2 regions of the Acidovorax sacchari genome follow, and region 2 is predicted to be linked to the other one. Evidence: predicted binding sites of a transcription regulator. Region 2 holds the regulator's gene; the other holds the start of a gene.
What was found. Region 2 encodes FNR, which switches genes on or off when oxygen is low (the NO sensors DNR and NnrR bind a similar motif). Its sites were predicted from a motif close to TTGATNNNNATCAA; they were not measured.
Positions count from the first base shown of each region.

Region 1: the regulator FNR is predicted to act here: its motif matches at 10,760-10,773, upstream of cyoA (ubiquinol oxidase subunit II).

Region 1 covers NZ_AP035783.1:3,473,061-3,487,339, reverse strand. Annotated here, with positions in the region: gene ACGHC0_RS15565 (hypothetical protein) at 1-332, shown strand, start outside; gene yegQ (tRNA 5-hydroxyuridine modification protein YegQ) at 351-1,754, opposite strand; gene ACGHC0_RS15555 (LysR family transcriptional regulator) at 1,847-2,764, opposite strand; gene ACGHC0_RS15550 (sulfite exporter TauE/SafE family protein) at 2,958-3,716, shown strand; gene ACGHC0_RS15545 (response regulator transcription factor) at 3,731-4,264, opposite strand; gene ACGHC0_RS15540 (ATP-binding protein) at 4,254-5,666, opposite strand; gene ACGHC0_RS15535 (SURF1 family protein) at 5,632-6,423, opposite strand; gene cyoD (cytochrome o ubiquinol oxidase subunit IV) at 6,488-6,922, opposite strand; gene cyoC (cytochrome o ubiquinol oxidase subunit III) at 6,925-7,557, opposite strand; gene cyoB (cytochrome o ubiquinol oxidase subunit I) at 7,550-9,556, opposite strand; gene cyoA (ubiquinol oxidase subunit II) at 9,613-10,662, opposite strand; gene ACGHC0_RS15510 (MFS transporter) at 10,942-12,276, shown strand; gene acpA (acid phosphatase) at 12,432-14,075, opposite strand; gene ACGHC0_RS15500 (cytochrome-c peroxidase) at 14,223-14,279, shown strand, end outside.
Region 2 covers NZ_AP035783.1:1,822,244-1,836,522, forward strand. Annotated here, with positions in the region: gene ACGHC0_RS08190 (ABC transporter ATP-binding protein) at 1-426, shown strand, start outside; gene ACGHC0_RS08195 (ABC transporter ATP-binding protein) at 438-1,148, shown strand; gene ACGHC0_RS08200 (universal stress protein) at 1,165-1,611, opposite strand; gene ACGHC0_RS08205 (heavy metal translocating P-type ATPase) at 1,749-4,208, shown strand; gene ccoS (cbb3-type cytochrome oxidase assembly protein CcoS) at 4,208-4,345, shown strand; gene ccoN (cytochrome-c oxidase, cbb3-type subunit I) at 4,411-5,850, shown strand; gene ccoO (cytochrome-c oxidase, cbb3-type subunit II) at 5,868-6,497, shown strand; gene ACGHC0_RS08225 (CcoQ/FixQ family Cbb3-type cytochrome c oxidase assembly chaperone) at 6,510-6,689, shown strand; gene ccoP (cytochrome-c oxidase, cbb3-type subunit III) at 6,682-7,617, shown strand; gene ccoG (cytochrome c oxidase accessory protein CcoG) at 7,735-9,183, shown strand; gene ACGHC0_RS08240 (FixH family protein) at 9,278-9,562, shown strand; gene ACGHC0_RS08245 (hypothetical protein) at 9,647-9,934, shown strand; gene fnr (fumarate/nitrate reduction transcriptional regulator Fnr) at 10,236-10,955, opposite strand; gene hemN (oxygen-independent coproporphyrinogen III oxidase) at 11,173-12,555, shown strand; gene ACGHC0_RS08260 (sulfite exporter TauE/SafE family protein) at 12,584-13,369, shown strand; gene ACGHC0_RS08265 (HD-GYP domain-containing protein) at 13,421-14,279, shown strand, end outside.

The sequences.
Region 1 (14,279 bases), 1.7 Mb from region 2:
CCGGGCCGCTCGGCGCCGCCACCGGCCTGCCTGCCGCGCTGCTGTCCGCGACCGGATGGTTCCTGCTGGCCTACGCAGCGGTTGCCGCGGTCATCGCAACCCGGCCCGCCATGCCGCGGGCGCTGGTCCTCCTGCTGGCCATCGGCAACCTGGGCTGGGCCGTGGGCTGCGTCGCCCTGGCCTTCGCCGGGCCGTGGGATCTGCCGGGTTACGGCGTCGCCTGGCTCATGGCCCAGGGCGCTTTCGCGCTGGTGCTGGGGGACCTGCAGTGGATGGGGCTGCGCCACCAGGACCCGGCCGGCTTCGCGGCAGGGCAGCCGCGTGCGGCCTGACACTGCCTGCGCGTGCCGTCAGGGCCGTGCCTGCGCGGGCTCCGCGGTGGCCGGATCGAGGATGCGCGCGAGCATCGCGCCTTCCGCCGGGCCTTCCAGCGGGATGCGCACGCGCAGCGGGCTGCCCGCGGCCACGTGCAGCGGCTCGCCGCTCGCGGCCGCCTGCATGCGTTCCAGGCGGACCGTGCGGTTGCCGGCAGGATGGATGATTTCCAGCCGGTCGCCCACCGCGAAGCGGTTCTTCGTTTCCACCTCGGCCCATCCGTCGCCGCAGGCCAGCACCTCGCCCACGAACAGGCTGCGCACGGGCTGCGAACTGCCCGTCCCATAGTTCTGCAGGTCCTGCGCCGGCCGGCGCTGCAGGAAGCCGGCCGTGTAGCCACGGTGGGCCAGCCCGTCGAGTTCGGACAGCAACGCCGGGTCGAAGGGCCGGCCGGCCACCGCGTCGTCGATGGCGCGGCGGTACACCTGTGCGGTGCGCGCCACGTAGTAGCGGCTCTTGGTGCGGCCCTCGATCTTGAGGGAATCCACGCCGATGGCCACGAGGCGGCGCACGTGCTCCACGGCGCGCAGGTCGCGGCTGTTGAGGATATAGGTGCCGTGCTCGTCTTCCATCACCGGCAGCAGTTCGCCGGGGCGTTCCTTTTCTTCCAGCAGATAGGCGTGGTCGGCCAGCGGATGGCGGGGTGCTCCGCCGCAGGCCGCGAAGGCGCCGTCGGCACGGGCCTGCTCCGCCTGCAGATCGAAGCCGCCGTCCAGCGGCAGCGGCCGGATCTCGCCGCTGTCGGTGGCGTCCGTGCCCGGCGATGCCGCATAGCTCCAGCGGCAGGCATTGGTGCAGGTGCCCTGGTTGGCATCGCGCCGGTTGAAGTAGCCCGAGAGCAGGCAGCGGCCGGAGTAGGCGATGCACAGTGCGCCGTGCACGAACACTTCCAGCTCGATGTCCGGGCACTGCTGTCGTATGCCCTCGATCTCGTCCAGGCTCAGTTCGCGCGAGAGGATGATGCGCGCCAGGCCCATGCGCTGCCAGAACTTCACGGCCATCGCGTTCACCGTGTTGGCCTGCACCGACAGGTGGATGGGAATGCCGGGCCAGCGCTCGCGCACCAGCATGATGAGGCCCGGGTCGGCCATGATGAGCGCGTCGGGCCCCAGCGCGATCACCGGCTCGATGTCGCGCAGGTAGGTGCGCACCTTGTCGTCGTGCGGCAGCACGTTGCTGGTCACGAAGAATTTGCGGCCGCGCGCATGCGCCTCGCCGATGCCCTGGCCGATCTGTTCGAGCCGGAACTCGTTGTTGCGCGCCCGCAGGGAATAGCGCGGCTGGCCCGCATAGACGGCGTCGGCGCCGAAATCGTAGGCCGTGCGCATCCTGTCGAGGGAGCCGGCGGGCAGCAGCAGTTCGGGCGGGCGGAGCGTCATGGGGCGGTGGGCGGGGAGGGCAGGGCGCGACGAAGCGCGCGATTGTGGCGCCCGGCCGCGGTACGCACCTTGACCTGGCTCATGCTTTGGCCTCAGCCTCCGGCCCCGCGCCACCCGGCGAGGTGGTCCAGCAGGGCGCGGGCATGCCGCGGCAGGGCGCCCGGGCCTGCGCCTTCGTCCGCGCGCACGCACAGCACCAATTCCCGGGCGGCCCAGGCGTCGGACAGCGCCACGCGCCGTATGCCGGTGGACCGGGCCAGGCGCACCGCCGCCGCGCGCGGCACGATGGCCACGAGCCCCGCTCCCAGCCCCACGAGGCGGCATACGGCATCGACGTGCTGCAGGCGCGCGCGGTAGCGCAGCCGCTGGCCCTGGCGCCGCGCCTGGCGGGCGAGATGGGCCTGCAGCGCGCTGTCGTCCGGCAGGCCGGCGAAGTCCTCGTGCGCCGCTTCCGCCAGCGCGATGCGGGTGCGGCCGGCCAGCGGGTGGCCGCGGGGCACCACCAGGTCCAGCGGGTCGGCCACGAAAAGCTGGACCGCAAGGCCCTGCAGGTCGGTGGAGTGCGAGGCGATGCCGATGTCGCACAGGCCGTCGCGCACGCCATCGGCCACGCCGTCGCTGGAGCGCTCCTGCGCATCCACCGCGATGCGCGGATGTGCAGCCAGGAAGGCCGCCAGCGGAGCGGGCAGGTGCTCGCTCATGGCGGAGGTGTTGCAGAGCAGCCGTACGTGCCCGGCCAGGCCGCTGCCGTGCGCGCCGAGTTCTCCGCGCAAATGCTCCATCTGCTGCAGCACGATGCGTGCGTGGTGCGCCAGCGTCTGTCCGGCCGGGGTGGCCTGCACCCCGCGCCGGCCGCGCACCAGCAGCGGTGCGCCGAGCGCCTGCTCCATCGCGAGCAGGCGCTCGCTGGCCGAGGCCAGCGCCAGGTGCGCCCGCTCCGCGCCCGCCGTGATGGTGCCGGCCTCGTGCACGTGGAGGAAAAGCCGCAGGTCCGTCAGGTCGAAGCGCATGCGGCACGCTACCACAGGTGGCGATCTGGCTCCGGAGAATCCGAAGGCTGGCGACGGAACATCCGCATGGTGCCCGGTGGCGGCCGCTTCCAGAATCGCTGCAGGTGCCTGGACCGGGACCTGGCACGGTGGCTTCGGCGAGTGCCGCGCCACGGGCCATGGCGTGGATCGGCGGTGACAACAGGAGCGGAGCATGGCGGACACGGGATGGATGCAGGCATGGGCGCCGGATGCGCTGGCGGCGGCGCTGGTGTTCGTCCTGGCGGGCCTGGTGAAGGGCGTGGTCGGGCTCGGCCTGCCCACCGTGTCCATGGCGCTGCTCGCGCTCTGGATGCCCCCCGCGCAGGCCGCGGCGCTGCTGGTGGTGCCCTCGCTCGCGACGAATGTCTGGCAGATGGGGGCCTGGCGCGAAGTGCCCGGGCTGCTGCGTCGGCATGCCGGGCTGCAGGCCGGCATCTGCGCCGGCACCTGGCTGGGCGCCTGGTGGCTGGGCCCGCCCCAGGGCGCGGGCGCGCGCATGGCGCTGGGGGCTGCACTCATCGCCTATGCGGGCTGGTCGCTGTCAGGGGCGCGACTGCCGTCCATTTCCGGCAAGGACGCCCACGGGCTGGGGTTCGCCGTGGGGGCCGTCACGGGCGCCGTCACCGCGGCGACGGGCGTGTTCGTGGTGCCGGCCGTTCCCTACCTGCAGGCGCTGGGGCTGCAGCGCGACGCGCTGGTGCGGGCGATGGGGCTGTGCTTCACCGTGTCCACGCTCGCGCTGGGCGCGGGCCTGGCGTCGCAGGCCCGGCTGCCGGCCGGCATGCTGGCGGGTTCGGTGCTGCTGCTCGCTCCCGCGCTCGCCGGCATGGCCCTCGGCAACCGTCTGCGCAGGCACCTGTCGCCGGAGACCTTCCGCCGCTGCCTGATGGCGGGGCTGCTGGCGCTGGGCCTGGGGATGCTGTTCGGCTAGCCGGCCAGGCCACGTCACACCCGCTGCTTGCCGAGCTTGCGGGTGAGCGTGCGGCGGTGCATGCCGAGCCGGCGCGCGGCCTCGGAGATGTTGAAGTCCGTCTCCGCCAGCACCTCGTGGATGCGCTCCCACTCCAGGGTCTTGATGGAGCTGGACCGGTTGGTGAGTTCCACCTCGGTGTTGCCTTCGGAAAGGCCGAAGGCGGTTTCGATGTCGTCCGTGTTGGAGGGCTTGGCGAGGTAATGGCACGCGCCGAGCTTCACGGCCTCCACTGCCGTGGCGATGCTCGCGAAGCCGGTCAGCACCACGATGCGCATGGCGGGGTTGCGGGCATGCAGCTTCTGCACGCAGGCCAGGCCCGAGGCCTCGCCCTTGAGCTTGAGGTCCACGACCGCGTAGCCGGGCGCATGCAGGAGCAGCAGGTCTTCCACGCCGGCCAGGCTGTCGGCATGCAGCACGCGGTAGCCGCGGCGCTCGAAGGAGCGCGCCAGGGTCCTGGCGAGGGCTTCGTCGTCCTCCACGATCAGCAGCAGGCGTTCATCGTCCATGGTGTGTGAGTCCGGTGGGTGGCAGCGCGACCGCCGACAGCGGCAGCCGGATGCTGACCTCGGCGCCGCGCTCCGGCAGGTTGCGGGCCGTGACGCTGCCGCCGAGGGTGCGCGCCACGTTCATGGCGAGGAACAGGCCCAGCCCGCCCCCCGCTCGGCCCTTGCTCGACTGGTAGGGCTTGCCGAGCCGCGACAGGATGGCCGGGTCGAACCCGGGGCCGGCATCGGTCACGGTGATGCGCAGCAGGTCGGCGTCGCGTTCGACGGCCATCCCCACCCAGCCGGGCGAGGCGTCCCGCGCATTGTCCAACACATTGAAAACCATCTGCTGCAGCATGGTGTCCGACACCATGGGCGTGTCGGCGCCGAAGCGGTTGTCGTAGTCGAACGCGGCGATGGCGCGCGTGGCCCGCCAGTCCCGCGCGAGCGCATCCACGAAGGTGCGCACCGTGGTCTGCGCGGACGCCTCGCCGCGCGCCTCGCCGGCCGACAGCAGGATGCCGCTCACGATGCTCTTGCAGCGCTGCACCTGGACCTGCATTTCCGCGATCTCGTCCTGCAGCATGCGGTCGGCGGCGAGCCGCTCGTCGTGCCGCCAGTCGCCCAGGATGACGGCCATGGTGGACAGCGGCGTGCCGAGCTCGTGGGCCGCGCCCGAGGCCAGCAGGCCCATGCGGACGATGTGTTCCTCTTCCAGGGCCCGCTGGCGTGCCGCCGAGAGCCGCGCGTCGCGCTGGCGCAGGTTGCGCTCGATGCGGGTGATGAAGATGACGACCAGGATCGCGTTGAGCAGGAAGCACACCAGCAGGCCCAGCAGGTAGGGGCTGGACAGTCCCCGGTGCAGGTCCGCGGGCAGGGGCAGCGGCAGGTTGAAGCGCGACAGCGCCGCGAAGCAGCCGGTGGTGATCGCCACGATCGACCAGATGTATCCGCCGCGCAGCAGCACCGCGCCGACCGCGATCTGCAGCAGGTAGAGGAAGACGAACGGATTGCCGGTGCCGCCGCTCAGGTAGAGCTGCACCGTGAGCACGGCCACGTCGATCAGCAGCGCGAGGAAAAGCTCCACGTTCCGCACGCCGTGCCCGGTGCGCCAGCGCACCAGGCTGACGAGGTTGAAGAGCACCAGGCAGCCCACGACCATGAGCATCTCGCGCACCGGCAGCGACAGCCCGAGGCTGTAGTAGGCGACCTCGATGGTGAACACCTGCCCGATGGCGGCCACCCAGCGCAACTGGATCAGCTGGTGCAGGTTCTTGAGCCCCGCTGCGGCGTTCGCGTAGCGGGCGTTGCGCACCGAAGGCGCGGCCGGTCCGGCCGGGGGCGGCTTCGCGCCGGGCGCCGCGGAGGACGTGGCGCCCGGGCCGGGATCAGTGTGTGGAGCGGTCGGAGGGGTGGTGGGCACGGTCGGCTGCGCGCGGACGAAACTCGTAGCGTGCCACATACCAGCCTGCACCGACAACCATCAGGGCCAGTCCGTACCACGTGATCGCGTACACCAGATGGCTGTTGGGGAAGCGGATCACGGTCATGCCGGCGCGGGGCCAGGGGCCGGCGCTGGCAGCCGCTCCCTCCCCGATCGCCTGCGGCGGCCGCTGCGCGGGCAGGCCGGCGTCGATGAAGAACGGCGCGGCGCGCGGCAGCTGCCGGTCCGCGGCGATGGCCGCGACGTCGCGCGAGTACCAGCGCTGGGCGGCAGGGTCGTTGGCGCGCAGCAGGCTGCCGCCCGGCTCGCTCATGCGCAGCAGGCCCTGCACGGACGCCTGCGCGCCGCCCGCGTCCGCCGCGGCCAGTGCTTCGCCGCCCGGCAGCCAGCGCGCACGCTGGTCCTGCGGCACGAAGCCGCGGTTGACCAGCACCTGCGTGCCGTCGGGCTGCTGCAGCGGCGTCATCACCCAGAAGCCCGAGCCGAGGTCGGTGGTGGCCTGGGCGAGCACGGTCTGGTCGGAGAGCCAGCGGCCCGTGGCCGCGACGGGCAGGTATTCGTAGCCGGGGGCGTCCACCTGCGGCCATTGCGCGGGCGGTGGCACGGGTACGGGCGCGGCATGCACGCGATGGTCCACGCGCTCGATCAGCGCCAGCTTCCAGGCCCGGCGCTGCACCTGCCAGGTGCCCAGGGCCAGGAAGCCCAAAAACAAGGCGATGCCCACCAGGATGAGCATCGCCTTCAGGAGGGGGGAGCGCCGGCGCGTGCCGGCCTCCGTGTTGCCTTGCGCCACCGCGTCGTCAGGGCGTGTTGTTCACCGGCGGGGGCAGGGGCGCCGTGGATGCGGGCATGTTGTGCTCCGGCATCATGTTGGTGTTCATGTGGAACATCACCCACAGCGTGCCCGCGATGGCGATGGCCACGAACACTACGGTGAAGATGGTGGACAGCATGGTCCAGCCGCCTTCCACCTTGCCGTTCATGTGCAGGAAGCAGACCATGTGGACCAGGATCTGCACCACGGCGAAGGCGCCAAGCACCAGCACGGCCGTGTTGCGGTCGGAGATCACCTTGGCCATGACGAGCCAGAACGGGATGGCCGTGAGGATGATCGACAGCACGAAGCCGACCATGTAGCCCGAGAAGGTGCTGTGCGGGCCGTCGTCGTGGTGGTGGTCGTCGTGCCCGGCGTGGGCATGTGCGTGTGCGTGTGCGTGCGAATTCTGTGCGCTCATGTTTACAGCACCCCCATCAGGTACACAAAGGTGAAGACGCCGATCCAGACCACGTCCAGGAAGTGCCAGAACATCGACAGGCACATCAGGCGGCGCTTGTTCTCGTGGATCAGGCCGTGCTTGCTGATCTGGATCATCAGCACCACCAGCCAGATGAGGCCGAAGGTGACGTGCAGCCCGTGGGTGCCCACCAGCGTGAAGAAGGCCGACAGGAAGGCGCTGCGCTGCGGACCCGCGCCTTCATGGATCAGGTGGTGGAATTCATAGAGTTCCAGGCCCAGGAAGCACAGGCCGAACAGGCCCGTGACCGCCAGCCAGCCCAGCGTGCCGCCCACGTTGCCCTTCTGCTTCTGCAGCATGGCGAAGCCGAAGGTGATGGACGACAGCAGCAGGAAGGCCGTGTTGATGGCCACCAGCGAGAGGTCGAACAGCTGCGCGCCGGTCGGGCCGGCGGCGTAGCTGCGGCCCAGCACGCCGTAGGTGGCGAACAGCGCGGCGAAGATGAGGCAGTCGCTCATCAGGTAGAGCCAGAAGCCCAGCGCGGTGCCGTTCTCTGGATGGGGCTCCTCCGCGAGGTGGTAGTCGCGGGAAGCCAGGGCGCCTGCGGCGCCGGCTTGGTAACGGATATCAGACATGGGAGCGGGCGAGTTGGAGTGTGCGGGCTTCTTCGGTCGTGTTGACTTCATCGGCAGGGATGTAGAAGTCGCGCTTGTAGTTGAACGTGTGGATGATCGCGGCCAGCACGATGCCGGCGAACGACACGCCCGCGAGCAGCCACATGTGCCAGATCAGGGCGAAGCCGAGCACCAGCGAGAACGCGGAGATGACGGCGCCCGCGCCGGTGTTGGCCGGCATGTGGATCGGCTGGAAGCCGGCCAGGGGGCGCTTGTAGCCGTGCTTCTTCATGTCCCACCAGGCATCGATCTCGTGCACGCGGGGCGTGAAGGCGAAGTTGTACTGGGGCGGGGGCGAGGAGGTGGCCCACTCCAGCGTGCGTGCATCCCACGGGTCGCCCGTGAAGTCGCGCAGCTGGTCGCGCTTGAGGTAGCTCACCACGAGCTGCATCAGGAAGCAGCCGATGCCCAGGGCGATGAGGCCCGCGCCGGCGGCGGCGATCACGAACCAGACCTGCAGGGAAGGATCCTCGAAGTGGTTGACGCGGCGCGTCACGCCCATCAGGCCCAGGATGTACAGGGGCGCGAACGCCACCCAGAAGCCCACCACCCACAGCCAGAAGGAGCGCAGGCCCCAGGTGCGGTCGAGCTTGTAGCCGAAGGCCTTGGGGAACCAGTAGTTGATGCCGGCGAACAGGCCGAACAGCACGCCGCCGATGATCACGTTGTGGAAGTGGGCGATCAGGAACAGGCTGTTGTGCAGCACGAAGTCGGCCGGTGGCACGGCCAGCAGCACGCCGGTCATGCCGCCGATGGCGAAGGTGGCCATGAACGCCACGGTCCACATCATGGGCAGCTCGAAGCGGATGCGGCCCTTGTACATGGTGAACAGCCAGTTGAAGATCTTCGCGCCCGTGGGGATCGAGATGATCATCGTCGTGATGCCGAAGAACGTGTTCACGCTGGCGCCGGAGCCCATCGTGAAGAAGTGGTGCAGCCAGACCAGGTACGACAGGATGGTGATCACCACCGTGGCATAGACCATGGAGGTGTAGCCGAACAGGCGCTTGCGGCAGAACGTGGCGACCACTTCGGAGAAGATGCCGAACGCGGGCAGCACCAGGATGTACACCTCGGGGTGGCCCCAGATCCAGATCAGGTTCACGTACAGCATCGGGTTGCCGCCGAAGTCGTTCGTGAAGAAGTTCGTGCCGACGTAGCGGTCCAGCGACATCAGCACCAGGGCGGCCGTCAGCACCGGGAAGGAGGCCACGATCAGGGCGTTCGTGCACAGGGACGTCCAGGTGAAGATGGGCATCTTCATCAGGTTCATGCCGGGTGCGCGCATCTTGATGATCGTCACGATCAGGTTGATGCCCGAGAGCGTCGTGCCCACCCCGGCGACCTGCAGCGCCCATATGTAGTAGTCCAGCCCGGTCCCCGGGTTCTGCGCCCCCAGGTTGGACAGGGCCAGCCAGCCGGAGGTGGAGAACTCGCCCAGGAACAGCGAGATCATCACCAGGATGGCACCGGCGGTGGTCATCCAGAAGCTGAAGTTGTTCAGGAACGGGAAGGCCACGTCGCGCGCGCCGATCTGCAGCGGCACGACGTAGTTCATCAGGCCGGTGACCAGCGGCATCGCCACGAAGAAGATCATGATCACGCCGTGGGCGGTGAAGATCTGGTCGTAGTGGTGCGGAGGCAGGTAGCCCATGTTGTCGCCGAAGGCGATGGCCTGCTGCAGGCGCATCATCACCGCGTCGGCGAAGCCGCGCAGCAGCATCACGATGCCGAGGATCATGTACATGATCCCGATCTTCTTGTGGTCGATGCTGCAGATCCAGTCGCGCCAAAGCGGGCCCCACAGGCGGAAGCGCGTGACCGCGGCGAAGACGGCGAGGCCGCCCAGCATCACGGCGATGAAGGTCCACAGCACGATGGGTTCGTGCGCCATCGGCACGGAGTCCCAGGTGAGCCGTCCCAGGGCCCAGTGGGACGCGGTAATTTGTTCGGAGGACATATCGGGTTTCTTCTGGTGGGGGCCGGCGCCGCCTGCGCGTCAACGGCCCTGCAGGGTCATTGCGGGGTGGTGGCGTTCGCGGTCTCGCGCGTCGTTTCCAGAGAGGCGATCACGCGCGCGGAGTTCTCGGCCGTGCACACGTCCTGGGGCAGGTTCAGGCCGGCGGCCTTGAGGTAGGCCTCGCCGCCGTTGGCATCGATGGCCATCATGTGGTGCATGCACATCTTGCCGTCCTCGACGCAGCGGTTGAGCACCTTCTCGTAGAGCCCGGCTTCCACGGAGGCGAAGCGCTCCACGGGGTTGCGCTCGCTGGGCTTGGCGAGGGCGAGGTAGGTCTTGCTGTCCAGCGCCTTGCCGGAACCCTTGGCATCGGCGACCCACTTGTCGAAGTCGCCGTCGCTCAGGCCGTGGAACTTGAACGTCATGCCGGAGAAGCCCGGGCCGCTGTAGTGCGACGAGAAGCCGTGGTACACGCCCGCCTTGTTGATGATGGCGTTCAGCTCGGTCTGCATGCCGGGCATGGTGTAGATCATGCCGGCCAGGTCGGGAACGTAGAACGCGTTCATCGTGGACGTGGACGTCAGCTTGAAGACGATGGGGCGGTCCACGGGTGCAGCGACCTCGTTCACCGTGGCGATGCCCTGCTCGGGGTAGAAGAAGGCCCACTTCCAGTCCATGGCCACCACCTGGATCTCCAGCGGCTTGACGCTGGCGGGCAGCGCGCGGGCCGCGTCGATGCGGTCCAGGGGGCGGTACGGGTCCAGCTTGTGGGTGCTGATCCAGGTCAGCGCCCCCAGGGCGATGATGATCATCAGCGGCACGGTCCAGATCACCAGTTCCAGCGTGGTGGAGTGGTGCCAGTCGGGGTCGTACTCGGCCTCGGTGTTCGACTGGCGGTACTTCCAGGCGAACAGGAAGGTGAGCAGGATCACCGGGACGATGATGATCAGCATCAGCAGCGTGGCGGTGACGACCAGCTGGCCTTGCTGCGCGGCGACGTCACCCGCTGGATTGAGGACGACGGCCTTGCTGCAGCCGGCGAGGCTTGCAGCCAGGGCGGCCGCGCCGAGCCATGCGGGCCCGCGGAGTTTCATGGTTTTCAGCATGCTTTTGGGGGGCGTAACGAAAAGCGCGTTTAGGGCAAACGCGGATTACAGGACGGGCCAAATGTAATACTTTGGAAGGCTCTGTCGATTGGACATTTTGTCCAAGGTCAAAGTACGGCCCGCCAGCACGGGCTGGCGCGGGTTGCAGACCGACGAGCGCAAAACCATGGTTCGTGTAAGGGTTTGTCCGACCCGTCCTCAGGGAAAAGTCGCCTTGTAGGGGCCACGGCCGGGGTGTAGAACGGAAGCCGTGTTCAGCATGAATCGAGGAGCGTTCATATGAGTGGGCTTGCTGCTTCCCCTTACCCCGCCGGGAATTTCCATCACGAGGAATCCCTGTCCCATGCGGACACCCATGAAGAAGCCACGCCCAGCGAGATCGCGGTCGGCGTCATCATCGGGCGGTCGTCCGAGTATTTCGACTTCTTCGTCTTCGGGATCGCCTGCGTACTGGTGTTCCCGTCGTTCGTCTTTCCCTTCATGACGCGCCTGGACGGCACGCTGATGGCCTTCGCGATCTTCGCGCTGGCCTTCGTCGCGCGCCCGGTCGGCACGGCCATCTCGATGGCGGTGCAGCGGCGCTGGGGGCGCGGCACCAAGCTCACGCTCGCCCTGTTCCTGCTGGGTGCCTCCACCGCGGGCATGGCCTTCCTGCCGAGCTACAACAGCGTGGGCCACATCGCCATCATCGCCCTGGTCGTGCTGCGCCTGGGCCAGGGCCTGGCGCTGGGCGGCACCTGGGACGGACTGCCGTCCCTGCTGGCGATGTCCGCCCCGCCGGAGCGGCGCGGCTGGTTCGCCATGATCGGACAGCTGGGCGCGCCGGTCGGCTTCGCGCTCGCGGCCAGCCTGTTCGCCTATCTCTACAGCAACCTGTCGGTGCAGGAGTTCCTCGACTGGGGCTGGCGCTTCCCGTTCTTCGTCGCCTTCGCGATCAACGTGGTGGCGCTCTTCGCCCGCCTGCGCCTGATCGTCGGGCAGTCCTATACCGAGATGCTGCAGCAGCGCGAACTGGCGCCCGTGGGCGTGCTGGAACTCATGCGCAGCGAAGGCCGCAACGTGTTCCTGGGCGCCTTCGCCGCGCTGGCCAGCTTCGCGCTCTTCCACGTGGTCACGGTCTTCCCGCTGTCCTGGATCTCGATGTATTCCGAGCAGTCGATCACCCACGTGCTGGGGGTGCAGATCGCGGGCGCCTTCTGTGCGGCCATCGCCATCGCCATCTCCGGCCGGCTGGCCGACCGGGTGGGCCGCCGCAACACCCTGGGCGCCATGGCCTGCCTGATCGGGGTGTTCAGCCTGGTCACGCCGTGGCTGCTCAGCAGCGGCACGGTGGGCAACAACATCTTCATCCTGGTGGGCTTCGTGCTGCTGGGCCTGTCGTACGGCCAGGCTTCCGGCACGGTGACGGCCAATTTCTCTCCGCGCTTCCGCTACACGGGCGCCGCGCTCTCCGCCGACCTGGCCTGGCTCGTCGGCGCCGCGTTCGCGCCGCTGGTCGCCCTGGGCCTGTCGGCCAAGTTCGGCTTGGTCGCGGTCAGCGTGTACCTGCTGTCCGGCGTGGTCTGCACGCTGCTGGCGCTGCGCATCAACCGCCTGATCGAGCGCCGCGAATGAACCTTTGAGAGGATCGGCGCGCCGCAGGGCGTGCCGCCACACGGGGAGAAGCGCGAAAGGAAAAGCCCGCGTCATGCGGGCTTTGTCCTTTGGGAGCAGTACAGCGGGCAGTGCCGCAGGCCGGCCGGCAGGGCCGGACGCTGCGGGGGCGCGCGTTACTGCAGGATCTGCGTCAGGTCCAGGGCCGACGTCAGGTCGCCCATCGGCTGGCCGCCGTTCTTGACCAGGGCGGCATCGCGCTGCGCCAGGCCCGGCAGGGTGTCCAGGCCCCAGCGGCGCGTGATGAAGCGCAGGATGGATGCCGTGTCGTACTGCGTGTGGTCCACCACGCCGTGCTTGGCCCAGGGCGAGATGATCAGCGCCGGGATCCGCGTGCCCGGGCCCCAGAGGTCGCCCTTGGGGACGGCCTTGTGGTCCCAGAAGCCGCCGTTCTCGTCGTAGGCCACGACGATCAGCATGTTCTTCCATTGCGGGCTGGCCTGCAGCTGGGCGATCACGCTGGCGATGTGCGCGTCGCCGTCGGCCACGCTGGCATAGCCCGGGTGCTGGTTGAGGTTGCCCTGCGGCTTGTAGAAGGTCACGGCCGGCAGCTTGCCGGCGGCGGCGTCCTGCAGGAACTGCGCGTCGAAATCCTTCAGGTGCTGCGCGCGGTAGGCCGCGGTGGCGGACTGGGTCGGATCGAACTTCGCGTAGTAGTTGAACGGCTGGTGGTGGAACTGGAAGTTCGGCGCGGGCCGGGCGAAGGCGCGGTCCGTGGTGGCCGACGCCAGCGTCGCGTTGTAGCCGCCCGCATACCAGGCCCAGTCGACGTTCTTCCTGTCAAGCAGGTCGGCGATGGTGGTGGCGGTCTGCGGGGGCAGGGTGGTGGCCTTGGCCGGGTCCGCGGTCAGGTTGCTCGCGCCGGTGGCCGGGGCGTTGGAGCTGGGCTGGTAGGCCGGCTGCATCGTGTTGATCGCGTAGAACTTGCCGTCGCCGGCGTAGTTCTTCGGGGCGATGTTGCTGCTGTTCACGAACACCGGCGGGCCGGAGATGGCGGATGCGGGCGAGTTGGCCGCCACCGTGAGGCGCGGCAGGAAGTTGCCGGCGGCGTCCTGGTCCACGGCCGAGATCGAGCCCTTGGCGGCGGAGGTGTCGGCATTGGGATATTCCGGCGCGCAGGCGCACACCAGGTACTGGTGGTTCAGGAAGGACCCGCCAAAGGCGCCCATGAAGAAGTTGTCGGCCAGCACGTATTTCTGGGCCAGCTTCCACAGCTGCATGTTGCTGCCGTCGTAGTAGCCCATGGTGAGGCCGCCCGAATCGGCCCAGGCGGCGAACTTGTCGTTGCGGCCGCCGTTGATCTGCATCTGGTTCTCGAAGAAGCGGTGGTAGAGATCGCGGGTGATCACGTTCGGCCCGACCTGCACGCCGGTCGTCTGGAAGCCGGACGCGGCGTCGATCTGGAAGGGGCGGTTGTCCTGGCTGGCCGTGCTGCCTTCCGGCACGGTGACGGCCTGGCCTGACGCGGTGACGCCGCCCCAGACCTTGGGCAGCCTGGCGAGCACGGAGCCCGCCGCGTCGCGGTCCACCTGGGGCAGGTAGCTGCCGGAGGCGGACGGGTTCACGCCGGGGATGCCGTCGGCGCCGGGATAGAGGCCATAGAGGTTGTCGAAGCCGCGGTTTTCCGCGTAGATCACCACGACGTTCTGGATGCGCTGCTGCAGCAGGCTGTCGGTGGAGGAGCCGTCGCTGCCGCCACAGGCGGACAGCAGGGCGGCCGCGGCGGCGGCCAGAGGGAGGAGGCGAAGGGTGGGTTTCATGGTAGTGCGCTGTTGTGAATGGTTTTATGCGAGGCGCATTGTGGTAACGCGGCTGTGTCCGGCGCATGACAGATGGCCGTCATGAAGCTGACATGGCCGGGGCGCATGCTGGCGCGCCGCGTTTTTCCGGCTTTTTCTTCCCGACCCATGACTGCTCCTGTGCGCGTGTTTTTGGCCTCCCGGTTTTTTCTTCGATGGAGCGGC
Region 2 (14,279 bases):
AACGCCTTTTTCCAGACGCGCGGCCTGCGCGAGCACGAGGCGCGGCTGGCGGCCAAGGCGGACGGCATCCTGCAGTTCCTGAACCTGGCGCGGGTGCGCGACGTGCCGGCCGGGGGCCTGTCGGGCGGGCAGAAGAAGCTGGTGGAGCTGGGCCGCGTGCTGATGCTGGACCCGCGCTGCATCCTGCTGGACGAGCCTTTCGCGGGCGTGAACCCGGTGCTGATCGAGGAGATCTGCGACCGCGTGCGTGAGCTGCAGGGCCGCGGCATCGCCTTCATCGTCATCGAGCACCACCTGCAGGCGCTCAAGGCGCTGTCGCAGCGCATGATCGTGATGGACCGGGGCCGCATCCTGGCCGAGGGCGACCCGCACCGCGTGCTGGACGATCCGCGGGTGCAGGAAGCGTACATGGGAGGGGTGGTATGAGCGGCGCAGCCATGAATGCACAAAACCTGCTGCAGATCGGGCAGCTGCGCGGCGGCTATTCCGAAGTGGACATCATCCACGGCATCGACCTGGCGGTGGCGCCGGGGCAGATCGTGACCATCGCCGGTACCAACGGCGCGGGCAAGTCCACGCTGGTGAAGGCGCTGCTGGGCCTGCTGCCGCGCGTGGCGGGCTCCATCCACCTCGATGGCCGCGACATCACGCGGCTGTCGGCCGAGGACCGATTCGACGCAGGCCTGGCCTACGTGCCCCAGGTGGCGAACGTGTTCCCCTCGCTCACCGTGCGCGAGAACCTGCAGGTGGTGCGCGGCGTCAAGCACCTGAAGCAGCGCATGGAGCAGGTGCTGGCCGACTTCCCCGCGCTGGTGGAGCGGCTGCCGCAGCCGGCGAGCAACCTCTCGGGCGGCGAGCGCCAGCAGCTGGCCTTCGCCCGCGCGCTGATGCCGTCGCCGCGCATCATGGTGCTGGACGAGCCCACGGCCGCTCTCGCGCCCTCGCTGGTCGGCAAGGTGTTCGACATGGTGCAGCGGCTGCCGGCCGCCGGCGTGGCCGTGCTGATGGTGGAGCAGCGCGCGCGGCAGGCGCTCGCCATCAGCCAGCAGGGCTACATCCTGGACCAGGGCCGCTGCGTGCTGCACGGCCCCGCGCAGGAGCTGCTGGAAGACCAGCGCATGGCGCAGCTGTACCTGGGCAGCCACTGAGCCGGCGGACCCGGTCTCAGCGCAGCACGAGCACGGGCACCTTCGAGTGCGTGAGCACGTGCTGGGTCTCGCTGCCCAGCAGCAGGCGCTTGATGCCCTTGCGGCCGTGCGAGGCCATCACGATGAGGTCGCAGTCGTGCTTGGTGGCCGCGGCGATGATCGCCTCGGCGACGAGGTCCGACTTGGTCACCACGGGCTTGACCTTGACCCCCTGGGCGTCGCCCAGCTGCCGGATGCCGTCCACCAGCGCCTGGGCGTTGGTGGCCCACTGGCTCTCGATGCGCCGGGCCTCGGCGGCATCTACCGGCGAGCCGCCTTCGAAATAGCTGCGCGGGTAGCGCGGCACGACCTTGAGCGCGACCACGCGGCCGCCCGAGAGCCGGGCCAGGGACAGCCCGTGCTCGACGGCCTTGGCGGACAGGTCGGAGCCGTCGGTGGCGATGAGGATGCGGCGGTAGGACATCGTTGTTCTCCTGGAAAAGATGGGAGATGCCGGGGCCGGCACGGCTTTGGCGTGACGGCAGAGTAGGGTGAAGTGGTTGCCCGTGTCTTGACATGCGTCAACGCGGACCGGTGCCATGGGGCCTAGCCTCCAGGGCCATGATGTCCGATCCTTCCGCGCCGGCGGGCGCCGACGATTCCGCTGCCGAGCTGCTCGACGATCCGCAGGAGTGGCCTGCCTTCGGGCGCCCCGTGAGCGCACAGGCCGGCGGCGCGGCGCAGCCGGCGCGCGACAGCGAAGGTGTCTGGGAGTCGCACGTGGTGCTCGGGGGCATGCATTGCGCGGCCTGCGCGCTCACGGTGGAGGATGCGTTGCGTGCCGTGCCCGGCGTGCTGCAGGCCGAGGTGAGCGCAGCCACGCACCGCGCGCGGGTGGTGTGGGATGCCCGGCACGTGCGCCCGTCGGGCTGGATGGCCGCGGTGGCCCGCGCCGGCTACCCCGCTTTGCCGGCGATGGATGCGCTGGCGCGCGAGCAGCGCCGCCGCGAGGGCCGCCGTGCCCTGTGGCGCTGGCTGGTGGCGGGCTTGTGCATGATGCAGGTGATGATGTACGCGTGGCCCGCGTACGTGGCGCAGCCGGGCGACCTCACGGCCGAGATGGAGCGGCTGCTGCGCTGGGCCTCCTGGGTCATCACGCTGCCGATGATGATCTTCTCGTGCGGCCCGTTCTTCTCCAGCGCGCTGCGCGACCTGCGCCTGCGCCGCGTGAGCATGGACCTGCCGGTGGCGCTGGGCATGGGCATCACCTTCGTGGTGAGCACGGCGGGGACTTTCGATCCGGCCGGCGCCTTCGGCCGCGAGGTCTATTACGACTCGCTGACCATGTTCGTGTTCTTCCTGCTCACCGGCCGCTGGCTGGAGATGCGGCTGCGCGACCGCACGGCGGGCGCGCTGGAGGCGGTGATGAACCGCCTGCCCGACAGCGTGGAGCGGCGCGGCACCGATGGCGCGTTCACGCGCGTGGCCGTGCGCCGGCTCGCGGTGGGCGATGTGGTCCGCATCCTGCCGGGCGAGGCCTTCCCGGCCGACGGCCGCATCGAGCGCGGCAGCACGCAGGTGGACGAGGCGCTGCTCACGGGGGAGTCGACCCCGCTGCCGCGCGCGGAAGGCGCGGCCGTGACGGCTGGCAGCTACAACCTGCGCGCGCCCGTGGAGGTGCGCGTGGAGCGCGTCGGCGGCGATACCCGCTTCGCCGAGATCGTCGTGCTGATGGAGGCCGCTTCCGCGCAGAAGCCGCGCCTGGCGCAACTGGCCGACCGCATCGCGCGGCCCTTCCTGGTGGGGGTGCTGCTGGCTGCGGGCCTGGCTGCGGCGTGGTGGTGGAAGACCGACCCGGAACACGCACTCATGGTCGCGGTGGCGGTGCTCATCGTGACCTGCCCGTGCGCGCTTTCGCTCGCCACGCCGGTGGCCATGCTCACGGCGGCGGGCGCGCTCGCGCGGCAGGGCGTGCTGGTGCGCAACCTGCAGGCCCTGGAGGCGCTGGCGGCCGTGGACACGGTCGTGTTCGACAAGACCGGCACGCTGACGCAGGACGGCATCCGGATCGCGGGCGTGCATCCGGCGCAGGGCTTCACGCAGGCGGATGCGCTGGCCCTGGCGGCGGCGCTGGCGCGGCACTCGCTGCATCCGCTCTCCCGCGCGCTGGTGGAGGCGGCCGGGCCGCAGGGAGAGGGCGCCGGCGCGCGCTGGCGGCTGAGCGATGTGCGCGAAGTGGCGGGGCGGGGCCTGGTCGCGAGGGTGGATGACCTGCAGGGCCTGCGGGCGCCTGCCGTGCTGCGCCTGGGCCGGGCCGTGGATGCCGGTGCAGCCGCCACGCAGCGGGTGGCCCTGGGCGCGGAGCCTTTGCCGGCCTGTTCCCCGGCCGGTTCCCCGATGGACGGGACGGTGCCTGCCGGCGCGTCCCTCGCCGCGTGGCCCGCGGAGGTCGCATCTTTCGACTGGCGGGAGGATCTGCGGCCCGACGCAGCCGGTGTCGTCACGCGCCTGCGCGAGGCCGGCCTGTCGGTCGAGCTGCTGTCCGGCGACCGCGCCGATGCAGTGGCGCGAGTGGCCGCCAGCGCGGGCATCGACGCCGCGCGCGGCGATTGCTCGCCGCAGGACAAGCTCGACCGCATGCGCGCGCTGCAGGCCGCCGGCCGGCATGTGGCGATGGTGGGCGACGGCCTCAACGACGGTCCGGTGCTCGCGGGCGCGCATGTGTCGTTCGCCTTCGGCCGGGCCGTGCCGCTCGCGCGGTCGCGTTCGGATTTCGTGGTGATGGGCGACCAGCTCGCGATGGTCGAGCGCAGCGTGCGGCTCGCGCGGCGCACGCTGCGCGTGGTGCGGCAGAACCTGGCCTGGGCCGCGGCCTACAACGCGCTGTGCGTGCCATTGGCCGTGGCCGGCTGGATGCCGGCCTGGCTCGCGGGGCTGGGCATGGCGCTCAGTTCTCTGCTGGTGGTGGCGAACGCGGCGCGCCTCGCGCGGGGCGCGGGCAGCGATGCCGGCACGGCCGCCCCGGGGGCGGACGCAGCCCTGCGGCCCGCCTCCGCGCCCCTGGCGCAGGGAGCCGTGTGATGGACATCCTGTACCTGCTGATTCCGCTGTCGGTCGTGCTCGTGCTGCTGATCCTGGTCGGGCTCTGGTGGGCCATCGACCGGGGGCAATTCGACAACGTCGAACAGGAAGGCGAACGCATTCTTCGGGACGATTGACGCTTGTCAAACGGCTCCGGGGCCCCCCTCGTCAGAATTTGTAAGCAAACCAAAAGAGGTGCCCGATGGATTCTTCTGTCTCGAATGCCGCGCACTACAACGACACGGTCGTGCGGCAGTTTTCAATCATGGCCGTGGTGTGGGGGGTGGTCGGCATGCTGGTGGGCGTGGTCATCGCCGCGCAGCTCGCCTGGCCCGAACTCAACTTCGGCATTCCGTGGCTCAGCTACGGCCGCCTGCGCCCGCTGCACACCAACGCGGTGATCTTCGCGTTCGGCGGCTGCGCGCTGTTCGCCACCAGCTACTACGTGGTGCAGCGCACGGGGCAGGTGCGCCTGTTCGCGGGTCCGCTCGCCTCCTTCACGTTCTGGGGCTGGCAGGCGGTGATCGTGGCCGCGGCCATCAGCCTGCCGCTGGGCTACACCACGGGCAAGGAATACGCCGAGCTCGAGTGGCCGATCGACATCCTGATCACGCTGGTGTGGGTGTCGTACGCCATCGTGTTCTTCGGCACCGTGGGCAAGCGCCGCGTGAAGCATATCTACGTGGCCAACTGGTTCTTCGGCGGCTTCATCCTCGCGGTGGCGCTGCTGCACGTGGTCAACAGCGCGGAAGTGCCCGCGGGCTGGATGAAGAGCTACTCCGCCTATGCGGGCGTGCAGGACGCGATGGTGCAGTGGTGGTACGGCCACAATGCCGTGGGCTTCTTCCTCACCGCCGGCTTCCTGGGGATGATGTACTACTTCATCCCGAAGCAGGCCGGCCGCCCGGTGTACAGCTATCGCCTTTCGATCGTGCACTTCTGGGCGCTGATCTTCACGTACATGTGGGCGGGCCCCCACCACCTGCACTACACCGCGCTGCCCGACTGGACGCAGTCCGTGGGCATGGTGTTCTCGCTGATCCTGCTGGCCCCCAGCTGGGGCGGGATGATCAACGGGATCATGACCCTGTCGGGCGCGTGGCACAAGCTGCGCGACGACCCGATCCTGCGCTTCCTGATCGTGTCGCTGTCGTTCTACGGCATGGCCACGTTCGAGGGCCCGATGATGTCCATCAAGACGGTGAACGCCCTGAGCCACTACACCGACTGGACCGTGGGCCACGTGCACGCCGGCGCGCTCGGCTGGGTGGGCCTGATCACCATGGGCTCGCTCTACTACCTCGTGCCGCGTCTGTTCGGCCGCGAGAAGATGCACTCCATCAAGGCGATCGAGCTGCACTTCTGGATGGCCACCATCGGCATCGTGCTCTACATCGCCGCCATGTGGATCGCCGGCGTGATGCAGGGCCTGATGTGGCGCGCGGTGAATGCCGACGGCACGCTCACCTACACCTTCGTCGAGAGCGTCAAGGCCACCTATCCCTTCTACGTCATCCGCTTCGCCGGCGGCCTGCTGTACCTCGCGGGCATGGTGGTGATGGCCTGGAACGTGTGGAAGACCGCCATGGCCGGCCGTTCGGTCAAGGTGCAGATCCCGGCCGTGGCACCCGCCCACGCCTGAACCCAGGAGCGCTTTCCATGTCCGACAACACAACGACAAAAGCCGGCTTCTCCCACGAGAAGATCGAGACCAACAACTTCCTCATGATCGTGCTGATCGTGCTGGTGGTGGCCGTCGGCGGCCTGGCGGAGATCGTGCCGCTGTTCTTCCAGAAGTCCACCACCGAGCCGGTCAATGGCGTGCAGCCCTACACGGCCACGCAGCTGCTGGGCCGCGACATCTACCTGCGCGAGGGCTGCTACAACTGCCACTCGCAGATGATCCGTCCGTTCCGCGCCGAGACGCTGCGCTATGGCCACTACTCCGTGGCCGGCGAGTTCGTCTATGACCACCCGTTCCAGTGGGGCAGCAAGCGCACGGGTCCCGACCTGCACCGCGTGGGCGGCAAGTACAGCGACGAGTGGCACCGCATCCACCTGAACAACCCGCGCGACGTGGTGCCGGAGTCCAACATGCCGGCCTACCCGTGGCTGGAGAAGACCGCGGTGGACCCGTCCGTCGCCGCGCCCCGCATGAAGGCCCTGCGCACCGTGGGCGTGCCCTACACCGACGAGCAGATCGCCGGTGCGGCCGATGAGGTCAAGGGCAAGACCGAGCTGGACGTGCTGGTGGCCTACCTGCAGGTCATGGGCCGCGCGCTCAAGTAAGGGGAGGCCGCCATGGACATCACCACCGTCCGCATCGCCGCGACGCTGATCTCGTTCGCCCTGTTCCTCGGAATCCTGGCCTGGACGTTCTCCCGCGGCAACCGGTCCCGGTTCGAGGAGGCGGCGCAACTGCCGTTCACCGAGCCGGACGCTCCCCTGAATTCTTTCGAGAACGAGAAGAACCATGAGTGACTTCACCCACAATTTCTGGTCGGTGTACGTCGTCGCACTGACCCTCGGCGGCATCGCCGGCTGTCTCATCCTGCTGTGGATCACCGCGAGCAAGAAGGTCGAGCCGCGCGCCGACAACACCACGGGCCACGTCTGGGACGGCGACCTCACCGAGATGGACAACCCCATGCCGCGCTGGTGGATGTGGCTGTTCGTCATCACCATCGTATTCGGCCTGGGCTACTTGGCCGCCTATCCGGGCCTGGGCCGCTTCAGCGGCCAGCTGGGCTGGTCGCAGCGCGGCGAGTACGAGAACGAAATGGCCAAGGCGAAAGCCGAGCTGGAGCCGCTCTATGCGCGCTTCGCCGCGATGAGCACCGAGCAGGCCGCCGCCAGCCCCGAGGCCATGGCCATCGGCGAGCGCCTGTTCATGAACAACTGCGCGCAGTGCCACGGCTCCGATGCGCGCGGCAGCAAGGGCTTCCCGAACCTGGCCGACAACGACTGGCTGCACGGCGGCGCGCCCGCCAACATCCGCGAGACGATCGAGAAGGGCCGCATCGGCACCATGCCCCCCATGGCGGCGGCCGTCGGTTCGGCCGAGGACGTGCGCAACCTCGCGCACTACGTGCTGAGCCTGTCGGGCAGCCCGCACGATTCGCTGCGCGCCTCGCTGGGCAAGTCCAAGTTCACGGTGTGCGCGGCCTGCCATGGCATGGACGGCAAGGGCAACACCGCGCTGGGCGCGCCCAACCTGACCGATGACATCTGGCTCCACGGCTGGGGCGAGGGCGCCATCACCGCCATGGTCAACCACGGCAAGGTGAACCAGATGCCCGCCCAGGCCGGCAAGCTCACCGACGCGCAGATCGGCGTGCTGACCGCCTATGTCTGGGGCCTGTCGAACAAGCCGGGCGCGAACACCGCCGCGGCGGCCCCGGCGAACTGAACCGCGGGACCGGACACGGGGGCGCCGCCGGCCGGCGCGGCCCCCCCTCCGGTCCCACGCGCAACGCCTGCTCCCACGACACGATACAGCCGGCCCACAGAGCAAAGCAGAACCCACATGAAGCCCCCTGACGGAAAGCCGCGCAAGGTCATTCCGATCGCCCCTGCCCCGGCGGACGGCGCATCGGCACAGGCCGAAGTCGTCTCCCTCTACGAAGCCCAGAAGAAGATCTACCCGAGGTCCATCGCCGGCGTATTCGCGCGCTGGCGGTGGGCCATGGTCGCCTTCACGCAGCTGGTGTTCTACGGGCTGCCGTGGCTGCAGTGGGGAGAGCGGCAGATGGTGCTGTTCGACCTGGGCGCGCGGCGCTTCTACCTGTTCGGCCTGGTGCTGTACCCGCAGGACTTCATCTACCTGACGGGACTGCTCATCATCTCGGCGCTCGCGCTCTTCCTGTTCACCGCGGTGGCCGGGCGGCTGTGGTGCGGCTTCTCGTGTCCGCAGACCGTCTATACCGAGATGTTCATGTGGATCGAGCACAAGGTCGAGGGTGACCGGAGCGCGCGCCTGCGGCTGGACAACGGTCCCTGGACCTTCGAGAAGCTCCGCAAGAAGGGCCTGAAGCAGTTCCTGTGGATCGCGGTGTCGGCCTGGACGGGTTTCACCTTCGTGGGCTACTTCGTGCCGATCCGCGAGCTGGGCACCGAGTTGATGGCGCTGCAGGGATCCTGGCAGCTCTTCTGGGTGGTGTTCTACGGTTTCGCCACCTATGGCAACGCCGGCTTCCTGCGTGAGCAGGTCTGCAAGTACATGTGCCCGTACGCGCGCTTCCAGAGCGCGATGTTCGACAAGGACACCCTGATCGTCACGTACGACGAAGTGCGCGGCGAGCCGCGCGGCCCGCGCAACAAGTCGGTGGACCACCGCGCCAGGGGCCTGGGGGATTGCATCGACTGCACGCTGTGCGTGCAGGTCTGCCCCGTGGGCATCGACATCCGCAACGGCCTGCAGTACGAATGCATCGGCTGCGGCCTGTGCGTGGATGCGTGCAACACCGTGATGGACAAGATGAAGTACCCGCGCGGGCTGATCCGCTACTCCACGCAGAACGGTGTGGCGAACCGCTGGACGCAGTCGCAGATGCTGCGCCGCGTGCTGCGGCCGCGCGTGCTCATCTACACGGCCGTGCTGGTGGCGCTCAGCGTCGGCATGCTCACGAGCCTGGCGCTGCGCACGCCGCTCAAGGTGGACGTGGTGCGCGACCGCGCGGCGCTCTCGCGCATCGTGGCGGGCGGGCGGCTGGAGAACGTGTACAGCCTGCAGATCATGAATGCCACCGAGGCGCCCCAGCGCTACCGCATCGCGGCGTCCGGACTGGAAGGGCTGGCTGTCGCTTCGGAGGCCGAGGTGGAGATCGGCGCCGCGCAATCGCGCTGGGTGGCGGTGCGGCTGCAGATTCCGTACGGCTCGGCCGCGCCGGGCTCGCACCCGGTGGCCTTCGAGGTGCAGGCCCTGGAGACGAAGGCCCACGTGAAGGAGAAATCCATCTTCCTCGTGCCGCGCTGAAGCGGCGAGGACGGTTGGTGTTATTCAGTATGGCAGGCCCCTGCCACCCTGTGGTGTGATGGGGCCGAGGTGACGAAGGAAGGAGTTCGAGATGATGGCGAACAAGACGACATCGGCCGCCGCGGCGGCCCAGCCCTGGTGGAAGTTCGGCCACGTGTGGATGGTGATCGCCGGGCCCGCGATCGTGGTGGTCGCCGGCACGGCGACGGCATGGCTCGCCGTGCGGCAGCCCGATCCGGTGGTGGCGGAAGACTATTACCGCCAGGGCATCGAGATCAACCGCACGCTGGAGCGCGAGCGCGCGCGCTCCTCCGCGATGGAGCCGGCGATGAAGGCGCGCAACCACGCGGCCACGCCGGCCGAAGACCAGCCCCGCTGATCCGGCCGCCCCGCCTGGCGGGCCCCCGGGCCCGACGTGTTCCGTTCGTTTTCGACACCGATGACTGCAAAGGAGGAGATCGCGATGAGAACCCAACGCTGGATGTGGATCGCCTGGCCCGCCTTCCTGGTGGCCGGACTGATCGAGATGGTGGTATTCGCCTTCGTGGACCCTGCCGCACTGCACTGGTCCGACCAACCCCTCGCCCTCTCGCGCGAGGGCGTTTATACGGTGGCGTTCTTCGTGTTCTGGGCGCTGTGCATGCTCTCCAGCGCCCTCACCACGCTGCTGTCCATGTCGCCCTTCGAACTCAACCGCTGCCCCGTTCCCGCGGGAGAGCGCCCGATGGAGTGCGGCAAGTTTTCGCAGTGAAGGTTGGGTACTGTCGGCAGATGTGAGGGCTCGCCAATCGGGATGATGTCCCGCATGCAACCAGGCAACCAGAGTCTGCCAGGTCAGGCAGGTCAGGCAGGGGCCCAACATTTGTCGCAGAGCGTTGGCGCAGCGAAAGGCCGACGGACACGCACGGCCTCACCCATCAGAAGGCCGCGGAGCAGGCCAGGCCAGCAGACGCCGTGGAACGGGCTTCGCCCGGCCACCGGCGTCGTCCCCCTTCCCGCCGTGCGCCGCACGGCGAGAGAAGGGGGAAGGCGCGCAGCGCCTCAGGGGGATGTCAGTTACATGCCTGGCTGTTCACGATCCGCTTCAGCGCATCCGGCTCGACGATGCGCACGTGCCGCTGCTTGACCTCGACGATGCCTTCCTCGACGAATTTCGAGAACGTGCGGCTCACGGTCTCCAGCTTGAGGCCCAGGTAGCTGCCGATCTCCTCGCGGGTCATGCGCAGCACCAGTTCGGACTGCGAGAAGCCCCGCGCATGCAGGCGCTGCACGAGGTTGAGCAGGAAGGCCGCGAGGCGCTCCTCGGCGCGCATGCTGCCCAGCAGCAGCATCACGCCGTGCTCGCGCACGATCTCGCGGCTCATGATCTTGTGGACATGGTGCTGCAGGGCCGTGACCTCGCGCGACAGCTCCTCGATGCGCTCGAAGGGCATGACGCACACCTCGGCGTCCTCCAGCGCCACGGCGTCGCAGGTGTGGTGGTCGCTGACGATGCCGTCGAGCCCGATGATCTCGCCGGCCATCTGGAAGCCCGTCACCTGGTCGCGTCCGTCCTCGGTGGCCACGCAGGTCTTGAAGAAGCCCGTGCGGATGGCGAAGAGCGACGTGAAGGCCTCGCCGTTGCGGAACAGCGTGCCGCCGCGCTTGACCTTGCGGCGCGTGGCGACGATGTCATCGATGCGCTGCAGCTGCTGCTCGTTCAGGCCCAGCGGCATGCAGAGCTCGCGCAGGTTGCAGTTCGAGCAGGCGACCTTGATGGTGTGCGGATTCATGGATGAGCAGCCTTCCCTTCTGTGTTCTATCTCGCTGTGCATGCAGGCCGGCCACGGTGCGGACGCATGGCAGGAGCGCAGGCGTGCAAAAAAGAATGTGGCGGGCGACTGTGATGCGTCAATTGTCGCAGCGACGCGCGTCCAAATGCTTGACCGGCGTCAAGGACACGGGCGCGGGACATGGGGCACATTGTGAATTGATAAGGAATTCCGCACCATGAACGCTGTGACTCCCGAGCTTCTGCGCCGATTCGACGTGCCGGGCCCCCGCTATACCTCGTACCCGACCGCGGACCGGTTCGTGGAGGCCTTCGGCGCCGACGAGTACGTGCTGGCGCTGCAGCAGCGCCGCCTCGGCTCGGCCGCCAAGGCCGTGCCTCTTTCGCTGTACGTGCACATCCCGTTCTGCGAATCGCTGTGCTACTACTGCGCGTGCAACAAGATCATCACGCGCCACCCCGAGCGCGCCGACGTGTACCTGCGCTACCTCAGCCGCGAGATCGACCTGCACATGGCGCACTGCGCGCCCGGCCATGCGGTGAGCCAGCTGCACATCGGCGGCGGCAGCCCCACCTTCCTCGGCGACGAGGCGCTGCAGGAACTGATGAACATGCTGCGCCGCAGCTTCACGCTCGTGCCCGGGGGCGAGTATTCCATCGAGGTCGATCCCCGCACGGTGGATGCCGGGCGGCTCGCACGGCTGGCGGAACTGGGCTTCAACCGGCTGAGCTTCGGTGTGCAGGATTTCGACCCGGCCGTGCAGAAGGCGGTGCACCGTGTGCAGCCGGCCGAGCAGGTGTTCGCGCTGGTGCAGGAGGCGCGCCGGATCGGCTTCGAATCCGTCAACGTGGACCTGATCTACGGACTGCCGCGGCAGACCCCCGAATCGTTCGACCGCACGCTGGCCCAGGTGTGCGAGCTGCGGCCCGACCGCATCGCGCTCTATGCCTACGCCCACCTGCCGGAGCGCTTCAAGCCGCAGCGGCGCATCGTGTCGGCCGAGCTGCCGATGGCGTCCGCCAAGGTGTCGATGCTGTCGCGCTCGCTCAACGCCTTCCAGGACGCGGGCTATGTGTACGTGGGCATGGACCACTTCGCGCTGCCGGGCGACGCCCTGGCCGTGGCGAAGCGGCAGGGCCGGCTGCACCGCAACTTCCAGGGCTACAGCACCCAGCCCGACTGCGACCTGATCGCGCTGGGCGTCTCCGCCATCGGCCGCATCGGCGCCACGTACAGCCAGAACGCCAAGACCCTGGACGAGTACTACGATCTCATCAACCAGGGCCGGCTGCCGGTGGTGCGCGGCCTCGCGCTGACGCGTGACGACCTCGTGCGCCGCTCCGTCATCATGGCCCTCATGTGCCAGGGCGAGGTGCTGTTCGAGCCGATGGAGCAGTCGTGGCTGATCGATTTCCGGCGGTACTTCGCGGCGGAGCTCGAGGCGCTCGAAGGCATGGCCGGCGACGGCCTCGTCACGGTGGGCGAGGACGGCATCACCGTGACGGAGATGGGCTGGTTCTTCGTGCGCGGCGTGGCCATGGTGTTCGACCGCTACCTGCAGGCGGACCGCAACCGCGCGCGGTTCTCCCGGATCATCTGAACGTCCTCTTCTTCCCGCAGGAGACGCCATGCCCGATGCACTGATCTGGACGGCCTTCGCCATGGGGCTGGCGGGCGGGCCGCACTGCCTGGCGATGTGCGCGGCTCCCTGCGCCGTGATCGTGGGCGGCGCGCAGCAGGGCAACGGAGTGCCCGCGCAGGCGCCGCTGCGCCGGTACGGCTCCGTGCCTGCCACGGCGGGGGCGCCCGCCGCCTGCGCCGCGCCGGCGGCGACCGGCCTGCTTCGCGGCGGCATGGCGCGCACCGCGGTTTTCCACGTGGCCCGGATGGCCGGCTACGGGCTGGCCGGCGCCGCCGCGGCGCTGGCCATGGACCGCCTGGCCTGGCTCACGCAGCAGTCCGCGGCCCTGCGGCCGGCATGGACGCTGCTGCACGTGGGCATGCTGGCCTGGGGCCTCCTGATGGCCCTGCAGGCGCGCCAGCCGCTCTGGGTGGAGCGCGCAGGCCGCGCGGTCTGGGCCCGTGTCGGCCCGGGCGTGCGCGCTCCGGGCGGGCTGGCGGTGGCGGGGCTGGCGTGGGCCCTGATGCCGTGCGGGCTGCTGTATTCGGCCCTGCTCGTGGCGGCGCTGGCCGGCAGTCCGGCGCAGGGGGCTGCCGCGATGGCCGCGTTCGGCGGTGGAGGCGCACTCTGGCTGCTGGGCGGCGCCTGGGCCTGGCGTCGCCTCCGCTCCCGGGTGGACGCGGCGCGCGCCACCTGGGGAGCGAGGCTCGCCGGCCTGCTGCTGGCGGCCGTGGCCGCCTGGGCGCTCTGGATGGACGTGGGACGCCAGGCGCTGGAGCCCTGGTGTCGCTGAAGCGGTACATTTCTTTCGCATCAGGAAACAGCTACTCACGAACTGGTGATAATGGTTTCGAATGAGAGGCGTTACGCGCCTCTCTCATTTCGTGACCTCCCCGTGAACTCCTCCCTCCTCATCGACGTCGCCCTGTTGCGCGTCGGCATGTACATCCAGTTGGAGCTGGGATGGATGAACCATCCCTTTCCGGTAAGCAGCTTCCGGATTGCATCCGGGGACCAGATCGCCACCCTGCAATCCCTGGGGCTGGAGCAGGTGCGCTGGGTGCCTGCGCGCAGCGATGCCGCGGTGCGCGCGGCGATGGAGGCGCCGGCATCCGCTGCGCAGGGTTCTGCGGAGCCGGCCCCGGTGCCCGGAGCCGGCTCCGGCACCCCGGCCGCCGAGCCGGCGGGCACGCTCCATGCGCGCCTGGAGTCCCAGCGCCGGGCCCTGGCCCGCTGCGACGAGCAGTTCGCGCGGGCCACCCGGGTGTACGAGCGCCTGGCCCTGCACGTGGAGCAGGATCCGGCCGAGGCGCGCAAGGCCACCGAGTCCCTGGTCCGCGGCTGCGTGGACGAACTCATGGCCCACGGCGATTCCGCGGTCCGCCTGCTGTCCGAGCGGGCCGGCACGCGCGCCGCGCTGCATTCCGTCAACGTGGCGGTGCTGTCCCTGCTGCTGGGCAAGTCGCTGGGAATGCGCGGGGAAGACCTGGGTGACCTGGGCATCGCGGCACTGCTGCACGACCTGGGCAAGATCTCCCTGCCGCCGCACGTCGCGCAGCCCAGCGCCGCGCTGGGCCCGGCCGACCAGGCCCTCTACGAGGCGCACGTGGGCGAATCCGTCGTATTGGCGCAGCGCATGGGCCTGGGCCGGGCGGTGGTCTCGGCCATCGCCCAGCACCACGAACGGGCCGATGGCGGCGGTT